One region of the Streptomyces sp. NPDC091280 genome, then DNA from elsewhere that is predicted to be linked to it. Evidence: riboswitches for the same ligand, from Rfam matches in the RefSeq annotation. Region 1 holds a riboswitch; each other region holds the start of a gene.

Region 1 (6,564 bases):
CGGAGCCGTGCACGGAGGCGTCCACGCGCCGCATCGCGACCGTCGTGAGTTCCGTGCCGGAGGCGACCAGCGCGCGTTCCAGGACGTCGAGGCTGGGCGCGCCCCCGGTGCCCATGATCAGCCGGGACGTGAAGGACGTACCACCGAGGAGGAAGGGGTCGTCGGCCATGGGTCAGCCTCCTTGGACGGCGGTCAGGACCTCGACGCGGTCCCCCTCGGAGAGGGAGGTCGATGGCCATTCCGCGCGCGGGACGACGGTTTCGTTGAGGGCGGCGGCCACTCCGGAGGGCGACGCGGCCAGGGTGCGCACCAGGGCGTCGAGAGCCGTGCCGGGGGCGATCACCCGGGGCTCCCCGTTGACGGAGACGTTCATGCGGGCAACTCCGTGAGAGCGAATCGCTTCGGGGTGAACGGGCGCGCCTCGTCCGGGAGTTCGCCGGTGGCCAGCGCGTGCGCGAGGGCGTCGCCGGTGACCGGGGTGAGCAGGACGCCGTTGCGGTAGTGCCCGGTGGCCAGCAGCAGCCCGGGGAGGGCGGTGGGGCCGAGCAGCGGCGCGTTGTCGGGGGAGCCGGGGCGCAGTCCGGCCCGGGTCTCGGTGAGCGGCAGTTCGGTGATCCCGGGGACCAGCTCGTGCGCGTCGCGCAGCAGTTCGTAGACCCCGCCGGCGGTCACCGTGGTGTCCCAGCCCAGTTCCTCGCTGGTCGCGCCGACGACCAGCTCGCCGTTCTCGCGCGGCACCAGGTAGACCTGACTGCCGCGCACCACGGCCCGCACGGTCCGGCTCAGGAACGGCTTGTACCGCTCGGGCACGGTCAGCCGCAGCACCTGCCCCTTCACGGGCCGCACCGGCGGCAGGACGTCGTCCGGGACGCCCGCCAGCCGCCCGCTGAGGCTGCCGCCCGCGAGCACCACCTGCTCCGCGCCCAGCACCTCCCCCTCGCGCGTGACGACCCCCGTGGCGCGGTCCTGGCCGACCGTGAGCCGCTCGGCCCACGTCCGGTGGAAAGCGACCCCGGCGCGCTCGCACGCGGCCACCAGCGCCCGCGCCAGCCGCCTCGGGTCGACCTGGTGGTCCCCGTCGACGCGGAGCCCCCCGCGCACGCCCGGCGCGAGCATCGGCTCCAGACGCCGGCACTCGCGCCCGGACAGCCACTCGGAGTCCAGCCCCGACTGCCGTTGCAGGGTGTGCAGTTCACGGAGGTGGGCGCGGTCGTCGGCGTCCAGGGCGACGGCGAGCGTGCCGCAGCGCCGGTAGCCGAGGTCCAGCCCGGTGAGGTCGGTCAGCTCGGCCGCGAAGTCCGGGTAGCGGTGCGCCGAGGCCAGGTTGAGGGCGAGCAGGGTCTGCTCGCCGTAGTGCAGCTCCGTGACCGCGGCCAGCATCCCGGCGGCCACCTGGGCGGCCCCGCCGCCCGGCTCAGGGTCCACCACGGCGGTCGCGAACCCCCGTCCGGCCGCCCGCCAGGCCGTGACCAGGCCGATGATCCCGCCCCCGACGACGAGGACGTCTGACGTACGTGTAGGCATGGGCGTCCAGCCCCTCCCTTCGCCGGCATGACCCGGATCAGGTTCGTACGGTCGGAGGCCGCCAGCCTCCCTCTCAGCCCGGTGCGTCCGGACTCCCGCGAGTGCTTGTACGTCGGCCACCCTAGCCCGTACCCCATGTCCCGGTAAGGGAGCCTCCGTCCACGGCCGCCCGCGCGACGCGCGGGAGGAGCGTTGTGGAACAGGTCACTGGACGCACCCCCTGACTGACGATTTGTCAGGTGTCTATGGTGATCGGATGAGCGAGCAGACACCGGGACGGGACGCGGGCGGCGAGGGACGGCGCGTGGTCGTCGTCGGCGCGGGCATGGCAGGGGTGCAGACCGCGGTCGCCCTGCGCGAACAGGGCTTCACCGGCACCGTCACCCTCCTCGGCGCCGAACCCCATCAGCCCTACGACCGCCCGCCGCTGTCCAAGGCCGTGCTGCTCGGCAAGGCCGAGGGCTCCGCCTTCGACGTCGACTTCGAGGCGCTCGGCATCGAACTCCGGCTCGGCCGCGAGGTCCTGGGCCTGCGCCCCGCCGACCACGAACTCGACACCGCCGAGGGCCCGGTGCCGTACGACGTCCTCGTCCTCGCCACCGGTGCCGAGCCGATCCGGCTCCCGGGCGCCGACGGCGTCCCCGGAGTGCATCTGCTGCGCACCCTGGACGACGCCGAGCGGCTGCGACCGGTGCTCGCGCGGCAGCACGACATCGTGGTCGTCGGCGCGGGCTGGATCGGCGCCGAGTTCGCCACGGCCGCGCGTGAGGCGGGCTGCGCGGTGACCGTCGTGGAGGCCGCCGACCGGCCGCTCGCGGGCGCGCTGCCCGCCGAGGTGGCCGCGCCGATGGCCGCCTGGTACGCGGACGCCGGAGCCGTGCTGCGCACGCACACGCGCGTGGAGCGCGTCGAACCCGGTGCCGTGGTCCTCGACGACGGCACCCGGCTGCCCGCGGGAGCGGTCGTGGTCGGCATCGGCGCCCGCCCCGCCACCGGCTGGCTCGCGGACTCCGGCATCGAACTGGGCGCCCACCGCGAGGTCGTGGCCGACGACCGGCTGCGCACCTCGGTGCCGGACGTGTACGCGGTCGGCGACTGCGCCTCCTTCCCTTCGGGAAGGTACGGCGAGCGCCTTCTCGTCCACCACTGGGACAACGCCCTCCAGGGCCCGCGCACGGTCGCCGCGAACATCGTCGGCTCGACCCCGGCGGTCTACGACCCGGTGCCCTACTTCTGGTCCGAGCAGTTCGGCCGCTTCGTCCAGTACGTCGGCCACCACGCGTCCGCCGACACGCTGCTGTGGCGCGGCGACCCGGCCACCCCGGCCTGGACCGCCTGCTGGCTGCGCGGCGACCGCATGGTGGCCCTCCTGGCGGTCGGCCGCCCCCGCGACCTGGCCCAGGGCCGCCGGCTGATCGAATCGGGCACCCAGGTGAATCCCGGCCCGCTGGCCGACCCTTCCCTCCCGATGAAGGCCGCTGTGGCCTAGTTCGTACCCCGGGTCGGACCGGCCCGGCTTCCGACTGTCAGTCCGGGATGGCACGCTGTTTACGTGACCGAGATTGACGCAAAGATCGATGCTCTCGTCCCCGCCTGGCTCACGCTGCCCGACATCGCAGAGATGCTCGATGTCGAGGTGACACGCGTGCGGCAGCTGGTCAAGGAGGGCCAAGTCATCGCCGTACGGCGTGGTGAGAACCGCGCGCTGCACGTCCCCGCCGCCTTCATCGACGGGGCCGAGCAGAAGGTCGTCAAGGGCCTCACCGGGACCCTGACGCTCCTGCGGGACGACGGCTTCTCCGACGAAGAGATGCTGGAATGGCTCTTCACCCCCGACCCCAGCCTGCCCGGCACCCCCGCGCAGGCCCTGAGCGAGAATCGCGGCACGGAGGTGAAGCGCCGCGCCCAGGCGCTCGCCGTCTGACCCGGGCGACCGGCTGACCGGGACGACCGACTGCCCCGGACGACCGGCAGACCGGACGACCGACCGGTGCACGGGCCGCGGCGCGCCCGCCCGCGGCCCGTACCCGGCACCACCGCGCACCGAAGACGAACGACAACGGGGGGACACACCCATGCCCGACACCGCAGCCGCCGTACGCGCGGAACTCGCCGACGCCCGGGTCTACCTCTGCACGGACGCCCGCAGCCGCCAGGGCGACCTGCCGGAGTTCCTGGACGCGGTGCTGGCCGGCGGGGTCGACATCGTGCAGCTGCGCGACAAGGGCATGGAGGCCGCCGAGGAGCTGGAGCACCTCCAGGTGTTCGCCGACGCCTGCGCCCGGCACGGCAGACTGCTCGCGGTCAACGACCGCGCGGATGTCGCCCACGCCGCCGGCGCCGACGTCCTGCACCTGGGACAGGGGGACCTCCCGGTCCCCGCGGCCCGCGCGATCCTCGGCGACGACGTCCTGATCGGCCGCTCCACGCACGCGGAGACGGAGGCCGCAGCCGCCGCCGTCCAGGAGGGCGTGGACTACTTCTGCACCGGCCCGTGCTGGCCGACCCCCACCAAGCCCGGCCGCCACGCCCCCGGCCTCGACCTGGTCCGGTACACGGCCGGCCTGGGCACCGACCGGCCCTGGTTCGCCATCGGCGGCATCGACCTCGGCAACCTCGACGAGGTGCTCGAAGCGGGCGCCCGCCGGGTCGTCGTCGTACGGGCGATCACGGAGGCCGACGACCCGGGCGCGGCGGCGGCCGAGTTCGCCAAGCGGCTCCGGCAGGCCTGAGGGCCGTCCGGGTGTCGCGCTGTTGTCCGGTGGGTGGACAACGGGGCGACAAATCAGGCAAATTTCCGGTTCCGGTTGGGCGACCGCCGTCCCCTGACTAACCTGCGGGTATGGCCTTCGGAATCGCATCCACCAGGACCGATCGCGCACGGACGGTGCGCGACATGCTCGCGACCGGCAAGAACACGTACTCGTTCGAGTTCTCGGCGCCGAAGACCCCCAAGGGTGAGCGAAACCTGTGGAGCGCGCTGCGGCGGATCGAGGCGGTCGCCCCGGACTTCGTCTCGGTGACCTACGGTGCCGGTGGTTCGACCCGCGCGGGCACCGTCAGGGAGACCGAGCAGATCGTCGCCGACACCACACTCACCCCGGTCGCCCACCTCACCGCGGTCGACCACTCCGTCGCCGAACTGCGCAACATCATCGGCCAGTACGCCGACGCCGGGATCCGCAACATCCTCGCCGTGCGCGGCGACCCGCCCGGCGACCCCATGGCCGACTGGGTGGCGCACCCGCGCGGTCTGACGTACGCGGCCGAACTGGTCCGGCTCATCAAGGAGTCGGGCGATTTCTGCGTCGGCGTCGCCGCCTTCCCGGAACTGCACCCGCGCTCCCCTGACTGGGACACGGACGTCCGGCACTTCGTCGACAAGTGCCGGGCCGGCGCCGACTACGCGATCACCCAGATGTTCTTCCGCCCGGAGTCCTATCTTCGCCTGCGCGACCGCGTCGGCGCGGCAGGCTGTGCCACACCGGTCATCCCCGAGGTCATGCCGGTGACCAGCGTGCGGATGCTGGAGCGGTTGCCGCAGCTCAGCAACGCCGTCATCCCGGACGCTCTGAAAGAGCGAATCCTCACAGCCAAAGACGATCCGGCGGCTGTACGCTCGATCGGAATCGACTTCGCCACGGAGTTCTGCGCCCGGCTGCTGGCCGAGGGAGTGCCCGGACTGCACTTCATCACGCTCAACAACTCCACGGCGACGCTGGAAATCTACGAGAACCTGGGCCTGCACCACCCACCGCGGGCCTAGACCGGCCGCCCGGACATACGACACACTGCGTAGCGGCCACTGGGAGAGGGGCGTACATGGGCTGGACGGTCCTCTACATCGCGTTCGGCATCGTCGCACTGTGGTTGCTCGGTGAGGTGCTGCTGCAGTACAAGGCGCGGCTGCGCTGGCGGCTGCTCGCCTTCGTCGGCTTCCTGGGCGTCGTGCTCGGCGTCCTGATGCCCTCCGTCGTGGTGATCGGACTGGGCGCGGTGGCCTTCGCCGTCGGCCAGACCTACGTCACCCTGTCGTTCCGCCGCGGCTTCGAGGCCGGCTGGGCGGTCTCCGGGCGGCCCGGCGTCGGCGGCTTCAAGCGCCGCGGCGGCGAACCGGACGAGCAGGACATGGAGGCCTCCGGCCTCGACTCGACCGGCTCCCAGCCCGCCTTCCCGGAGTACGGCCGCGACAAGTCCGACTTCGGCCAGGACGACGACTACGACCGCGACGACGTCTTCACCCCCAGCCGGCCGCTCGACCCCACGGCCGCCGAGACCACCTCGGTCTACGAGCCGCAGCCCCTGCCGGACGACACCGGCTCCTACGGCGTCTACAGCGCCGCCGCCTACGCGAACGCCACCGACCCGAACTTCGCGGGCACGGACCAGGCCTACGCGGCGGCGGCAGCCGGTCAGAACCAGGACCAGGCCTATGGGTCGGCCGACCAGCAGCAGTACGGCTACGACACGTACGCGGGCTACGACCAGCAGCAGTACGGCTACGACACGACCGGCCAGCAGCAGTACGCGGCCTACTCCGACCCGTACATCGGCACCCAGACCTACGGCGGCGGCGCCTCGTACGACACGGGCTACGACGGCCAGCAGCAGTACCCCCAACAGGGCTACGCGCAGGACCAGTACGGCAACGGCGGCTATGTCGGCGAGACCCCGGCCGGCGGGGTGTGGGTCCCGCAGCAGCGCAACGACGAGACCTACGGCGGCGAACTCCCGGCGGATCAGCAGTACTACCAGGGCGACGGCCACCAGCAACAGCAGCAGTCGGGCCCCGGCTACGACGAGCAGTACCGTTTCTGAAGCCTCCTGAGACCCGGCCTACTGAGACCCGGCCTCCTTACTGAGACCCTCTGAACCGCGGTCCCTCCACGATCAGTCCGGCCACCAGCGCCCCCGACATACCGGCGTGCGGGAGCCCGCCCCCGGGGTGGGACCAGCCGCCGACGCGGTAGAGCCCGGGCAGGCGGGTGGTGTTGGACGGGTGCAGGAAGCGGCCCCGGGCGGCGGCGAGCGAGGGCGCGG
Region 2 (6,564 bases), on a different contig from region 1:
CGGTCTCGGCCGCGTCGAACTCCACCCCGACCGTGTCCCCGACCTCCGGCGCCGCCCGCAGCGCGCACGCCGCCTCCAGGCGCGGCGCGCCCTCCGGCTGGAGTCGCACGGCGACATGGGTGCCCCGGAAGGTGCGCGCGGCGACCGTGCAGCGCAGGCCCTCGTCGGCGGGCAACAGGCGTACGCCCGCCGGGCGTACGAGGAGTGTGCGGGAGCCCTGAGGGGCCGCCTCGGGGACCGGCACCTTGCCCCAGGGGGTGTCCGCGGCCTCGCCCGTGACGGTCGCCGCGACCACGTTGTCGAAGCCGAGGAAACGGGCCACGAACTCGTCGGCGGGGCGCTGCCAGACCTCAAGTGGCGTACCGGACTGGGCGATCCGCCCGTCCCGCATCACCACGACCCGGTCGGCCAGCGCGAACGCCTCGCCCTGGTCGTGCGTGACCGCCAGCACGGTCGTGCCCAACACCCCGAACAGCTCCCGGAGTTCGACGACCAGCCGCTCCCGCAGCGACCGGTCGAGCTGGCCGAGCGGTTCGTCGAGCATGAGGAGCCGGGGGCGGGGCGCGAGAGCGCGGGCGAGCGCGACCCGCTGCTGCTCACCGCCGGACAGCCCGGCGACGGCCCGCCGGGCGGCACCCGGCAGTCCGACCAGGTCGAGCAACTCCCCCACCTGGTCCTTCTGTTGTCCCTTCGACGCGCCGCGCATCCGCAGTCCGAAGGCCACGTTGCCGGCCACGTCCCGCTGCGGGAACAGCTGATGGTCCTGGAACATCAGACCCACCCCGCGCCGGTGCGCGGGCACCCCGGCCTGGTCGTGTCCGTCGAGCAGCACCCGCCCGGAGTCCAGGGCTTGCAGCCCGGCCACCGCCCGCAGCAGCGTCGACTTGCCGCTGCCGCTCGGCCCGAGCACACACACGATCTCGTGCTCGGCGACACCCAGGTCGACGGCGTCCAGCACCGGGCGCCCGCCGAACCGTACGGTCGCGTCCTCAAGGCCCAGCAGCAGGTCCGACGGCATCTAGAACTCCCCCGTCCGGTCGGTGCGCAGCCGCTCAAGGACCAGCAGGGCCACCGCGCACACCACCATCAGAATCGTCGAAAGGGCCATCGCCTGGCCGTAGTTGAGATCCCCGGGCCGGGACAGCAGCCGGGCCACCGCGACCGGCAGCGTCGGGTTGTCGGGCCGCGCGATGAACACGGTCGCCCCGAACTCCCCCAGCGACACCGCGAACGCGAACCCGGCGGCGATCAGCAACGCCCGCCGCACCAACGGCAGATCGACCTCGCGCCACACCCGCCACGGCGACGCCCCGAGCACGGCCGCCGCCTCCCGCAGCCGCCCGTCCACCGCCCGCAGCACGGGCAGCATGGTCCGTACGACGAAGGGGACACCGACCAGCGCCTGCGCGAGCGGCACCAGGATCCATGAACTCCGCAGATCCACCGGGGGTTTGTCGAGCGAGATCAGGAAGCCGAAGCCGACCGTCACCGCCGACACCCCGAGCGGCAGCATCAGCAGCGCGTCGAAGCCGCGTACCAGCCGTCCCGCGTCGCGCCGGGTCAGGGCCGCGGCGGCGAGGCCGCCGATCAGCACGGCGATGGCGGTGGCGGCGACGGCGTACTCCAGCGAGTTGCCGATCGCGGCGATCGGCGGGACCAGGAAGGTGCCGCCGTCGTCGTGGGTCAGCGCCCGGTAGTAGCCGAAGTGCGCTGTGCCGAGCGACCGTTGGACCAGCACCGCGAGCGGCAGTACGAGCAGCAGGAGGATCGAGACGAGGACTCCGGCCAGCAGGGACCACTGGCCGGCCCCGCGCGGGCGGCGTGCGGTCACCGCCGGGTCCACCAGCCGCAGGGCCGTCTCCCGTCGCCGTACCGTCCAGGCGTGGACGGCGAGGATCGTGCCCACCGCGGCGAACTGGACGATCGTCAGCACGGCCGCCGTGGAGAGGTCGAAGATCTCGGAGGTCTGGCGGTAGATCTCCACTTCGAGGGTCGAGAAGGTCGGGCCGCCGAGGATCTGCACCACACCGAACGAGGTGAAGGTGAACAGGAAGACCATCAGCGCGGCGGCGGCCACGGCGGGCGCGAGCGCGGGCAGCGTCACCTGCCGCCAGGCCCGCAGCCGGGAGGCGCCGAGCATCCGCGCGGCCTCCTCCTGACGCGGGTCGAGCTGGGCCCAGAGGCCGCCCACCGTCCGGACGACGACCGCGTAGTTGAAGAAGACGTGCGCGAGCAGGATGGCCCACACGGTGGTGTCCAGCCGTACGCCCCACAGGTCGTCCAGGAGTCCGCCGCGGCCGACGAGCGCGAGGAAGGCCGTACCGACGACGACCGTGGGCAGCACGAAGGGGACCGTCACGACCGCCCGCAGCACGTGCCGGCCCGGGAAGTCGAAGCGCGCGAAGACATACGCGCCGGGGAGCGCGATGAGCAGCGTGAGCGCGGTGGAGGCGAGCGCCTGCCAGGTGGTGAACCACAGGACGTGCCGGATGTCCGACTGGGCCAGCACGTCCGCGATGCGGCCCAACTGCCAGGCGCCGTCCACCTTCAGGCCGCGCGCGACGATCGCGGCGACCGGATAGGCGAAGAACACCGCGAAGAACGCGACGGGCACGGCCATGAGACCGAGCCGCGTCACGCTGCCCCGGTGGGTCCGCCGGGGGGCTACTTCAGTACGAGCGAGGTCCACGACTTGACCCACTGGTCCCGGTCGGCGGCGATCTTCGCGGGGGCCATGGTCTCGGGGTCCTTGGCCTGCGGACCGTACTTCGTGAACTCGGCCGGCACGGTCGCGCCCTCGATCACCGGGTAGACGAACATGTTGAGCGGCATGTCCTCCTGGAACTCCTTGGTGAGCAGGAAGTCGATGAAGGCCTTGCCGCCCTTGGTGTTCCTCGCGTTGCTGAGCAGTCCCGCGTACTCGGTCTGCCGGAAGCAGGTGCCGTACGCCACCCCGGTGGGCGCGGTGGTCGGCTTCGGGTCGCCGTAGATGACCTCGGCGGGCGGCGAGGAAGCGTACGAGACGACGAGGGGCCGGTCGCCGCCCGCCTTCCTGCCACCGGCCGACCCGGAGAACTCCTGGTCGTAGGCCTGCTCCCAGCCGTCGACGACCTTCACGCCGTTGGCCTTGAGCTGCTTCCAGTACGCCTGCCAGCCGTCGTCCCCGAATTGGGCCGCGCTGCCGAGCAGGAAGCCGAGGCCGGGCGAGGAGGTGGCCGCGTTCTCGGTGACCAGGAGGTTCTTGTACTCGGGCTTGACCAGGTCCGCGAAGGAGGTGGGCGGGGTCAGCTTGTGCTTGCTGAAGTAGGCCTTGTCGTAGTTGACGCAGATGTCGCCGGTGTCGATGGGCGTGACCCGGTGCTTGGACTCGTCGACGCGGTAGGCGGGTTTGACGGTCGCGGAGCCCTTCGCGTCGTAGGACTGGAAGAGGCCGTTGTCGAGCGCGCGGGAGAGCAGGGTGTTGTCGACGCCGAAGAAGACGTCTCCCTGGGGGTTGTCCTTGGTCAGGATCGCCTTGTTGACGGCCTGTCCGGCGTCGCCGTCCTTGAGGACCTTGACGGTGTAGCCGGACTGCTTCTCGAAGTCCTTGAGGACGCTCTTGGAGACGGCCCACGAGTCGTGGCTGACGAGCGTGACGGTCTTGGAGCCGGAGCCGCCGCTGCCGTCCGAGCCCGACCCGCACGCGGAGAGCGTGACCAGGCCGAGGCCCACGAGGACAGCACAGTACTTCTTGGTGTTCACGGTGATGACCGAACTTCCTACCCAGAATGACCTGGGCGAGGTTCAGAGGGTCTGCGGCCCGATTGCCGCACTCTCAGCGCTGCGCGCTCCCCTGTCGGATATGAAGGTGTACGTACAGGTGGTACGGGTGAAGGTTACCTCTCGGTGGCCGCCAGCTGACCGCACGCTCCGTCGATCTCCTGGCCACGGGTGTCCCGGACGGTGACCGGCACCCCATGGGCCGCGATGGCCTCGACGAACGCCTTCTCGTCCTCGGGGCGGGAGGCCGTCCACTTGGAGCCCGGCGTCGGGTTCAGCGGGATCAGGTTGACGTGCACGGGCTTGCCCTTGAGGAGCCGGCCGAGCCGGTCGCCGCGCCACGCCTGGTCGTTGATGTCCCGGATCAGCGCGTACTCGATGGACAGCCGGCGCCCGGACTTCGCCGCGTACTCCCAGCCGGCGTCGAGGACCTCGCGGACCTTCCACCGGGTGTTCACGGGGACCAGGGTGTCGCGCAGGTCGTCGTCCGGCGCGTGCAGCGAGATCGCGAGCCGGCACTTGAAGCCCTCGTCCGCGAAACGGTGGATCGCCGGCACGAGTCCGACCGTCGAGACGGTGATCCCGCGCTGCGAGAGGCCGAGGCCGTCCGGCTCGGGGTCGGTGAGGGCACGGATGGACTGGACGACCCGCTTGTAGTTGGCGAGGGGCTCGCCCATGCCCATGAAGACGATGTTGGAGAGCCGGGCGGGACCCCCCGGGATCTCGCCGTCGCGCAGCGCGCGCATGCCGTCCACGATCTGGTGCACGATCTCACCGGTGGAGAGGTTCCGGTCGAGGCCGGCCTGGCCCGTCGCGCAGAACGGGCAGTTCATCCCGCAGCCGGCCTGCGAGCTGATGCACATGGTGACCCGGTCCGGGTACCGCATCAGCACGGACTCGACGAGCGTCCCGTCGAACAGCCGCCACAGCGTCTTGCGGGTGGTGTCCTGGTCGGTCGACAGATGCCGTACGACCGTCATCAGCTCAGGGAGCAGCGCCTCCTGGAGCTTGGCGCGCGAACCGGCGGGGATGTCGGTCCACTGCTCCGGGTCGTGCGCGAGACGCGCGAAGTAGTGCTGCGAGAGCTGCTTGGCGCGAAACGGCTTCTCGCCGACCGCCGCGACGGCTTCCTTGCGCTCGGCGGGCGTGAGATCGGCGAGGTGCCGCGGCGGCTTCTGGGCTCCGCGCGGGGCGACGAATGTGAGTTCTCCGGGCTTAGGCATGGCCCTACCAGTGTCGCAGACATACGAAGAGGGACTCGCCGCCCTGTGGACAACGAGCCCCTCCTCCGCGAAACCGCAGGTCAGCGGGTATCCCCGCCGGTCAGCCGGAGCCGACGAACAGCACGAACATCAACCACACCACGGGAGCCGTGGGCAGCAGGGAGTCCAGCCGGTCCATGATGCCGCCGTGACCCGGCAGCAGCGTGCCCATGTCCTTGATGCCGAGGTCCCGCTTGATCATGGACTCGCCGAGGTCGCCCAGCGTGGCGCTGGCCGCGACCGCGAGGCCCAGGACGAGGCCCTGCCACCAGCTGCCGTCGTCGATCAGGAACTGCATGCACAGCGCGCCCGCCACCATCGCGAAGGACACCGCCCCGAACAGGCCCTCGCGGGTCTTGCCGGGGCTGATGCGCGGGGCGAGCTTGTGCCTGCCGAAGCGCCAGCCGATGGCGTACGCCCCGGTGTCGCTGACGACGGTCAGCAGCAGGAACGTCAGCACCCGCCAGGCGCCGTCGTCGGCGGTGAGCATCAGGGCGACGAACGTGGCCAGGAACGGCACGTAGAACGCCGCGAAGACGCCCGCCGTGACGTCCTTGAGGTAGCCCTCCGGCGGTTCCGTCATCCGCCAGACCAGGACGGCGAGCGCCGTGAGCGCCATGGCGACCCAGGCGCCCTCAGGGCCCCGGACGTAACCGGCGACGACCATCGCCGCACCGCCGACCGCGAGGGGCACGAGGGGCGCCTTGATGCCCTTGCGCTCCTGAAGCCGCGAGGTCAGCTCCCACAGACCCACCACGACGGCGACCGCTATCACGCCGACGAACACGGCCTTGACGACGAACAGGGACGCGGCGATCACCGCGCCGAGTCCGACCCCGACCCCTATGGCCGCACCCAGGTCCCGGCCCGCGCTCTTCTTCTGCGGGGCGGGCGCCGATGGCGGGACGTCGGGCATGGGCTCCGGATTCTGCGGCCCCACCCCGTAGGGGAGCGCCTGCGGCATGTCAGAGGTCGGTGTCCGCGGGTCGTACGACGGCGACTGCCGTACGTCGTACGGCGGCTGCCGCGTCTCGTCGCGGAACGTCTCGTCGCGGAACAAGGGGCCGCTCAGCCGAGCGGCCCCCCGGTCGTCATCCTGGTGTCCGCCGTATGCGGGCTCGTCGGGCACGATGGGCATGGGGCGAGTCTGCTGCGCCTTGGGCGCATCGTACGTGGGACCCGCCGGGGCAGCCCCCTGGACAGGCCCCTCGTCGGACGGCCCCCAGTACCCGGCTTGTGGCGGTGCCCCCCAGGAAGAGTCGTTCATCAGACCTCTAGCAGCTCCGCTTCCTTGTGCTTGAGGAGTTCGTCCACCTGGGCGACGTACTTCGCCGTGGTGTCGTCGAGCTCCTTCTCCGCGCGACGGCCCTCGTCCTCGCCGATGTCGCCGTCCTTGATCGCCTTGTCGATCGCTTCCTTGGCCTTGCGGCGGATGGAGCGGATCGAGATCTTGGAGTCCTCGGCCTTGGTCTTGGCGACCTTGATGTACTCCTTGCGGCGCTCCCCGGTCAGCTCCGGGAACGTCACACGGATGATGTTGCCG
Region 3 (6,564 bases), on a different contig from region 1:
GTCTATGTGCCGGCCGGGGTGGCCCACAAGTTCCATCACATCAGCGAGGACCTGCGGGTGCTCGTTGTGTTCTCCCCGCCGGAGGCCTGACTCTCCACCGCAAGCCCGATCCCGGTCTCAGGGTTCCCTAGGGGAACGGTCAGGGGAGGACAAGGGATCCGGGGCCCCCGTTCCGCCTCCGGCCGCCCTAGCATCGGGTGCAGGACATCAGAGGTCCGGCACGACAGCGCCGGACACCGACAGGACCCGGTACGAACGACGGGCGGAGAGGTAAAGGACGAGGGCGATGCGAGAGATCTTCGGCGGACTGCCGTGGTGGGTCAAGTGGGTCGCGGTGCCGGTCATCGCCCTGGTCGTGTTCGGCGGGCTCATAACCGCCGTCCTGACCATTGTCATCGGACTGCTCTTCAAGGCGCTGGTCTTCGTGGCGCTGGTCGGCGGACTGATCTACGTCGTGCGGAAGTTCACGTCGAGTTCCTCCTCACGCGGCGACTGGTGAGGCCCCTGCCGGGCAACCGGTGATCGGTAACAGGAATCACCGGTTCCCTCGGGCGGGGGAAGTTTTCCGGACAGGCCGTCTGCGGGCGGTGGTGGGCGGTTACAGTCCGGAACTCGCCGCGGGGACGAACCCCGCGGGCGGCGCACCCCCTCCCCGTGTTCCCCGCACGGGCTGCCCCCGCTCCGGAAGTGACCCTTGGCCACGGTTGACACCGCCCCCGTAGAACCGCACGCGCCTTCCGCCCGGCCCGTCCCGCCGACATGGCCGAGATCGGTGGCGATCCCCGCGCAACTGCGGCCCGTGGCGACCCCGCCGCGACAGCGCTCCGCGACGGCTCCCGAGCCCTCGCCCCAGCCTCCGCCCCAGTCCTCGACCCAGCCCTCGCACCAGGCCGCCGCCACCCTCATCGGCTCCGTCCAGCGGGCGATGCGGCTGCTGGAGTCCGTCGCCGCGCACGAACACGGCGCCCCCGCGAAGCAGTTGGCCCGCGAGACCGGCCTCGCGCTTCCCACGGCCTACCACCTGCTGCGCACCCTCGTGCACGAGGGCTATCTCCGCCGCGACAAAGGGCTGTTCTTCCTCGGCGAGGCGGCCGAGAGGCTGAGCAGCAGCGGAGCGCAGGAGAAACGTCGCAGCACGCTCGTGGACGCGCTGGCCGCCTGGCGGGATTCGATCGGTGTCCCGGTCTACTACGCGATGTACCGCGACGGCGAGATCGAGGTCATGTGCGTCGCCGACACCCCGGCCAACCCGGCGGTCGAGGAGTGGGCCGACTTCCGTGAGACGGGGCACGCGCACGCGATCGGCCAGTGTCTGCTGGCCCAGGTGGACGAGGAGGCCCGGCGCGACCACCTCGACCGCTACCCCGCGCGCTCGCTCACGCCGTACACCGTGCGGGACGGGCACTCCCTCCTGCGGCGCCTCGATCGGATGAGGCGGATGGAGCTGGTGGTGGAGCGTCAGGAGTACGCGCTGGGCACGGTCTGCGCGGCGATTCCGATCACGCTCGGCAGTACGGCAGCCACGATGGCCATTTCTCTCCCCTCGCACCAGGCCGACCGACTGCTGGCCGCCGCCCGGCAGTTGCAGACCGAGGTCGGCAGGCTGCTGGGGTCGCTCGCGCTCTCTATCAGTATCTGAAAAATTACTCCTTGTGATCTGTTGTGTACGTTCAGCAATATTCCTTCAGTGTCACGGGGATCATTCCCGGCCAGTCGGCGGCAATTGACGGGATAGGCGATGCGCGAGTCCGTACAGGCAGAGGTCATGATGAGCTTCCTCGTCTCCGAGGAGCTCTCCTTCCGTATCCCGGTCGAACTGGGCTACGAGGCGTGCGATCCGTACGCCGTGCGGCTGACCTTCCATTTGCCGGGGGATGCCCCGGTGACCTGGGCTTTCGGCCGGGAGCTGCTGATCGACGGGGTGGGCCGGGCGTCCGGGGACGGTGATGTCCGGATCGAGCCCGTCGACCCCGAGACGCTGGGCGAAGTACTGATCAGGCTTCAGGTGGGCGGCGACCAGGCGCTGTTCCGGACCGGCGCGGCCCCGCTCGTGGCCTTCCTCGACCGCACCGACCGGCTGGTTCCGCTCGGTCAGGAGGGCGCGCTCGCGGATTTCGACGCCCACCTCGACGAGGCACTGGACCGCATTCTGGCGGAGGAGCAGAGCGCGGGCTGACGTGCTGCCATGGCGGCGGGGGGAGTTGGCGTAACGCTTCGCCAACGGCCCGGAACCGCGGGCGGCGTCTGGGGAGCCCCTGACCCCGAGGCGCCCCGAGGTCCTCTCTCAGATGCTCTGAGGCATCCCGAGGTGCTCTCTGAGGTACTCCGGGCGTCCCGAGGTCGCAGGAACGCTTCTGCGGGGCCCTGGGCGGCCGTTCTCGCCGTCCTCAGTGCTTGCGGCGCCGGCCCTTCCCGCCGCGCGCCGGTGCGGGCTTCGCGGTCGGCGCCGACGCGGGGCCGGCACCGGGCCCCGCCGTGGCCGCCCCGGCGACACCCGCCGGTACCGGGTCGCTGCCGGGGCGGTCCGCCGAGACGACGAGGGCGGCGAGCGCCGTGGTGACCGGAACCGAGGCGACCAGGCCGATCGAACCCACCAGCGTGCGCACGATCTCCTCGGCGACCAACTCGCTGTTGGCGACCGACCCCACGCTGCTCTGGGCGATGGAGAAGAGCAGCAGCAGCGGCAGGGCGGCGCCCGCGTAGGCGAGGACGAGCGTGTTGACGACCGAGGCGATGTGGTCGCGGCCGATGCGGATACCGGCGCGGTACAGCCCGCGCCAGCCCATCGACGGATTGGCCTCGTGCAGTTCCCACACGGCCGACGTCTGCGTGACCGTCACATCGTCGAGCACACCGAGCGAACCGATGATGACTCCGGCGAGCAGCAGGCCGCTCATGTCGATCGACGGATACAGCCCGTGGATCAGGCCCGTGTTGTCGTCCGTGTTGCCGGTCAGCGCGGCCCAGCCGATGAACACCGAGCCCAGGACGCCGATCAGCACCAGCGACATCAGCGTGCCGAGCACCGCCACGGATGTACGGGCCGACAGCCCGTGGCACATGTAGAGGGCGATCAGCATGATGGCGCTGGACCCGACCACCGCCACGATCAGCGGGTTCGAGCCGTGCAGGATCGCGGGCAGGATGAAGAAGTTGAGGATCATGAAGCTGATGGCCAGCGCGATCAGTGCCATGACACCGCGCAGTCGGCCCACCACCACGACGGCCAGCGCGAAGATCGCGGCGAGCAGCGCCATCGGGAACTTCCGGTTCACATCGGTGACCGAGTACTGCAGATCCCGGGGCGCGGAGGGCTCGTAGGCGACCACGACCTTCTCGCCCTGGTGCAACTGCCGAGACTGGTCGGGCTGCACGATCTCCGTGAACGTACGGCCCTTGTCCTTGCCCGTGCTGACCGTGACCGTGGCCTTCTTGCAGGTGCCGCCCGCCTCCTGCTGCGCCGAGGAGCCCTCGGCCGTGGAGGTGTCGCCGGTCGCGCCCCCGCCCGAGGCGTTCACCGAGGCGCAGCTCACGCTCACGACCTTGGTGACCGTCGCCTGCTGCGTCTGCCGGTCGAAGCCGACCCCGGTGCGCTTGTGCGACGGGGCGCCGCCGGGCCACAGCACCACCATGCCGACCACGACCGCCACCGTGAACGGGATCAGGATCGCCGCGATGACCTTCCGGAGGTGACGGGAGACGGGCGCGGCCGGCCCGTGACTGTGTGAGTGACCGTGTCCGCCGCCCGCACCGGAGCCGTGCCCGCCGTCCCCGTGGGAGCCGTGGTCGTCCCCGGACCCCGACCCGGAGCCGTGGTCGCCTCCCGAACCATGGCCGTGGTCGTGGCCATGCGGCGGCCCGGTCGGCGGGTACGGGGGCTGCTGTGTCGTGGTCACCGCCCGATCATCGCAAGAACGCCGGGGGCCCACTGTTCACCGCGCCACTTATGGCGCTAGCGTGGAGTCACCTTTGCACACGCGGGAGCTCGGAGCACCGGGCTGAGAGGGCGCTGACCTTCGTCTCTGCGATGTTTCACGGGAAACGTCACCTGAATCGAGTGATGTTTCACATGAAACATCGGCTGACGGAAGCCGCTGCGTCGACCGCCGAACCTGTTACCGGGTAATGCCGGCGTAGGGAGTAGGTCTCATGACCAACAAGGACGTACGCACGCCTGCCTCCAGCCAGGACGAACAGCCCATTCCGGGCGAGGAGTTCGCGCGGGCCGAGCAGCCGACGGGGGTTGAGGAGTCCCCCGCGGCCGGGGAGTCCATCGGCTGGCACAAGGGGTATGTCGAGGGCTCGCGCCCCGATCTGCGGGTGCCGGTCCGTCAGGTGCACCTCACCAATGGGCAGTCGGTGACGCTGTACGACACCTCGGGCCCGTACACCGATCCGCTCGTCGACACCGACGTCCGCAGGGGGCTGGCGCCGCTGCGGGAGAACTGGATCATCGCCCGGGGTGACACCGAGGAGTACGCGGGCCGCCCCGTCCGTCCCGAGGACGACGGAATCAAGCACACGTCACCGCGCGGTGGACTCCGCAACCTGGACGCCGTGTTCCCGGGCCGCCCGCGCCAGCCGCGCCGAGGCCGTGAGGGTACGGCGGTGACCCAACTCGCCTACGCGCGACGGGGCGAGATCACGCCCGAGATGGAGTTCGTGGCGGTACGGGAGAAGGTGGCGCCCGAAGTGGTCCGCGAGGAGATCGCGGCCGGGCGGGCGGTACTGCCGGCCAACGTCAACCACCCCGAGATCGAGCCGATGATCATCGGCAAGCGGTTCCTGGTGAAGGTCAACGCCAACATCGGCAATTCCGCGGTCACTTCCTCCATCGAGGAGGAGGTCGAGAAGATGACGTGGGCGACCCGCTGGGGCGCCGACACGGTCATGGACCTGTCCACCGGCCGCAACATCCACACCACCCGCGAGTGGGTGCTGCGCAACTCCCCCGTCCCCATCGGCACGGTGCCGCTCTACCAGGCGCTCGAAAAGGTCGACGGCCGCGCCGAGGAGCTGACCTGGGAGATCTACAAGGACACGGTCGTCGAACAGGCCGAACAGGGCGTGGACTACATGACCGTCCACGCGGGCGTGCGGCTGCCGTTCGTACCGCTGACGGCGAACCGCAAGACCGGCATCGTCTCGCGCGGCGGCTCGATCATGGCGGCCTGGTGCCTGGCCCACCACAAGGAATCGTTCCTCTACGAGAACTTCGAGGAACTCTGCGAGATCCTCGCCGCCTACGACGTCACGTACTCGCTGGGCGACGGTCTGCGGCCGGGGTCGATCGCGGACGCCAACGACGAAGCGCAGTTCGCGGAGTTGCGCACGCTCGGGGAACTCAACACGATCGCCAAGCGTTTCAACGTACAGACCATGATCGAAGGCCCGGGACATGTCCCGATGCACAAGATCAAGGAGAACATCGACCTTCAGCAGGAGATCTGTGATGAAGCTCCGTTCTATACGCTCGGCCCGCTGACGACGGACGTCGCGCCTGCGTACGACCACATCACTTCTGGCATCGGTGCCGCGATGATCGCCTGGTGGGGCACGGCCATGCTCTGCTATGTCACGCCCAAGGAGCACTTGGGCCTGCCCAATCGTGACGACGTCAAGACCGGCGTCATCACCTACAAGATCGCCGCCCACGCAGCCGACCTCGCCAAGGGGCACCCAGGTGCACAGGAGTGGGACGACGCGCTGTCCGACGCCCGCTTCGAGTTCCGCTGGGAGGACCAGTTCAACCTGGCCCTCGACCCGGTCACGGCACGGGAGTTCCACGACGAGACCCTCCCGGCCGAACCGGCCAAGACGGCCCACTTCTGCTCGATGTGCGGGCCGAAGTTCTGCTCGATGAAGATCTCCCAGGACATCCGCCGCGAACACGGCGGTACCAAGGCCGAGGTCGAAGAGGGCATGGCGCGGAAGTCGAAGGAGTTCGCGGCAGCGGGCAACCGGGTCTATCTGCCGATCGCCGACTGAGGGCCGCCCTCTAGCTCTTCGGCGAGGCCTTGGCCGGGCCGCTGCCGTCGCTGGCGCCGCCGACGGCGCACAGGGCGTGGTCGACCAGGGTGCCCGTGGCGCGGTTGAGAGCGGTGAGGTCCGGCGGTGCGGTGGTCGTCGTGATGGAGACGGTCACCGCGCGGCTGCCGTCGGCACTCACCGCGGGGCGGGTGTTGACGCCCGCTCCGTCGCCCTCGTGGGTGTAGTAGAAGCCGCCGCAGGAGAGCGGGATCTTGCGCAGGCCGAGGCCGTAGGTGCCCTCGGGCATCTCGGCCACGTCCTCCGGGTCGTCGGTCCGCTGGACGGTCTGCCGCATCTCGCGCCACTGTACGGCGGGCAGCAGCCGGCCGTCGGCCAGGGCCCGGAAGAAGGCGTTCAGGTCGGCGGTGGTGCTCACCACACCGGAGTCGGCGGTGTGCTGGAGGCTGTGGTCGGTGACGTCGAGACGCTTGCCGTCGGCGGTCGTGAGGTACGCGTTCACATGCGGATCGGGAAGGAACGGGTTGAGCCCGGGGATGGAGGTGTCGCGCAGTCCGAGTCTCGCGATGACGCGGT

What was found. Region 1 has a riboswitch for thiamine pyrophosphate ahead of thiO (glycine oxidase ThiO). Riboswitches for the same ligand answer to the same signal wherever they lie in the genome.
Region 2: it holds a riboswitch for thiamine pyrophosphate, as region 1 does, so the genes downstream of both, ACIQPR_RS36865 (thiamine ABC transporter substrate binding subunit) here and thiO (glycine oxidase ThiO) in region 1, are expected to answer to the same signal.
Region 3: it holds a riboswitch for thiamine pyrophosphate, as region 1 does, so the genes downstream of both, thiC (phosphomethylpyrimidine synthase ThiC) here and thiO (glycine oxidase ThiO) in region 1, are expected to answer to the same signal.

Annotation. Positions count from the first base shown of each region.
Region 1 is NZ_JBIVUZ010000011.1:48,373-54,936, forward strand. It holds gene ACIQPR_RS30880 (thiazole synthase) at 1-169, opposite strand, end outside; gene thiS (sulfur carrier protein ThiS) at 173-373, opposite strand; gene thiO (glycine oxidase ThiO) at 370-1,524, opposite strand; TPP riboswitch at 1,522-1,633, opposite strand; gene ACIQPR_RS30895 (NAD(P)/FAD-dependent oxidoreductase) at 1,781-3,013, shown strand; gene ACIQPR_RS30900 (Rv2175c family DNA-binding protein) at 3,077-3,448, shown strand; gene thiE (thiamine phosphate synthase) at 3,600-4,256, shown strand; gene metF (methylenetetrahydrofolate reductase [NAD(P)H]) at 4,367-5,290, shown strand; gene ACIQPR_RS30915 (hypothetical protein) at 5,347-6,342, shown strand; gene ACIQPR_RS30920 (phytoene desaturase family protein) at 6,380-6,564, opposite strand, start outside.
Region 2 is NZ_JBIVUZ010000014.1:122,595-129,158, forward strand. It holds gene ACIQPR_RS36855 (ABC transporter ATP-binding protein) at 1-1,018, opposite strand, end outside; gene ACIQPR_RS36860 (ABC transporter permease) at 1,019-2,620, opposite strand; gene ACIQPR_RS36865 (thiamine ABC transporter substrate binding subunit) at 2,665-3,741, opposite strand; TPP riboswitch at 3,738-3,844, opposite strand; gene rlmN (23S rRNA (adenine(2503)-C(2))-methyltransferase RlmN) at 3,876-4,982, opposite strand; gene ACIQPR_RS36875 (phosphatidate cytidylyltransferase) at 5,083-6,288, opposite strand; gene frr (ribosome recycling factor) at 6,288-6,564, opposite strand, start outside.
Region 3 is NZ_JBIVUZ010000003.1:479,712-486,275, forward strand. It holds gene ACIQPR_RS12230 (cupin domain-containing protein) at 1-90, shown strand, start outside; gene ACIQPR_RS12235 (DUF5326 family protein) at 287-499, shown strand; gene ACIQPR_RS12240 (IclR family transcriptional regulator) at 800-1,639, shown strand; gene ACIQPR_RS12245 (SsgA family sporulation/cell division regulator) at 1,739-2,176, shown strand; gene ACIQPR_RS12250 (YibE/F family protein) at 2,388-3,896, opposite strand; TPP riboswitch at 3,968-4,157, shown strand; gene thiC (phosphomethylpyrimidine synthase ThiC) at 4,150-5,988, shown strand; gene ACIQPR_RS12260 (serine hydrolase domain-containing protein) at 5,999-6,564, opposite strand, start outside.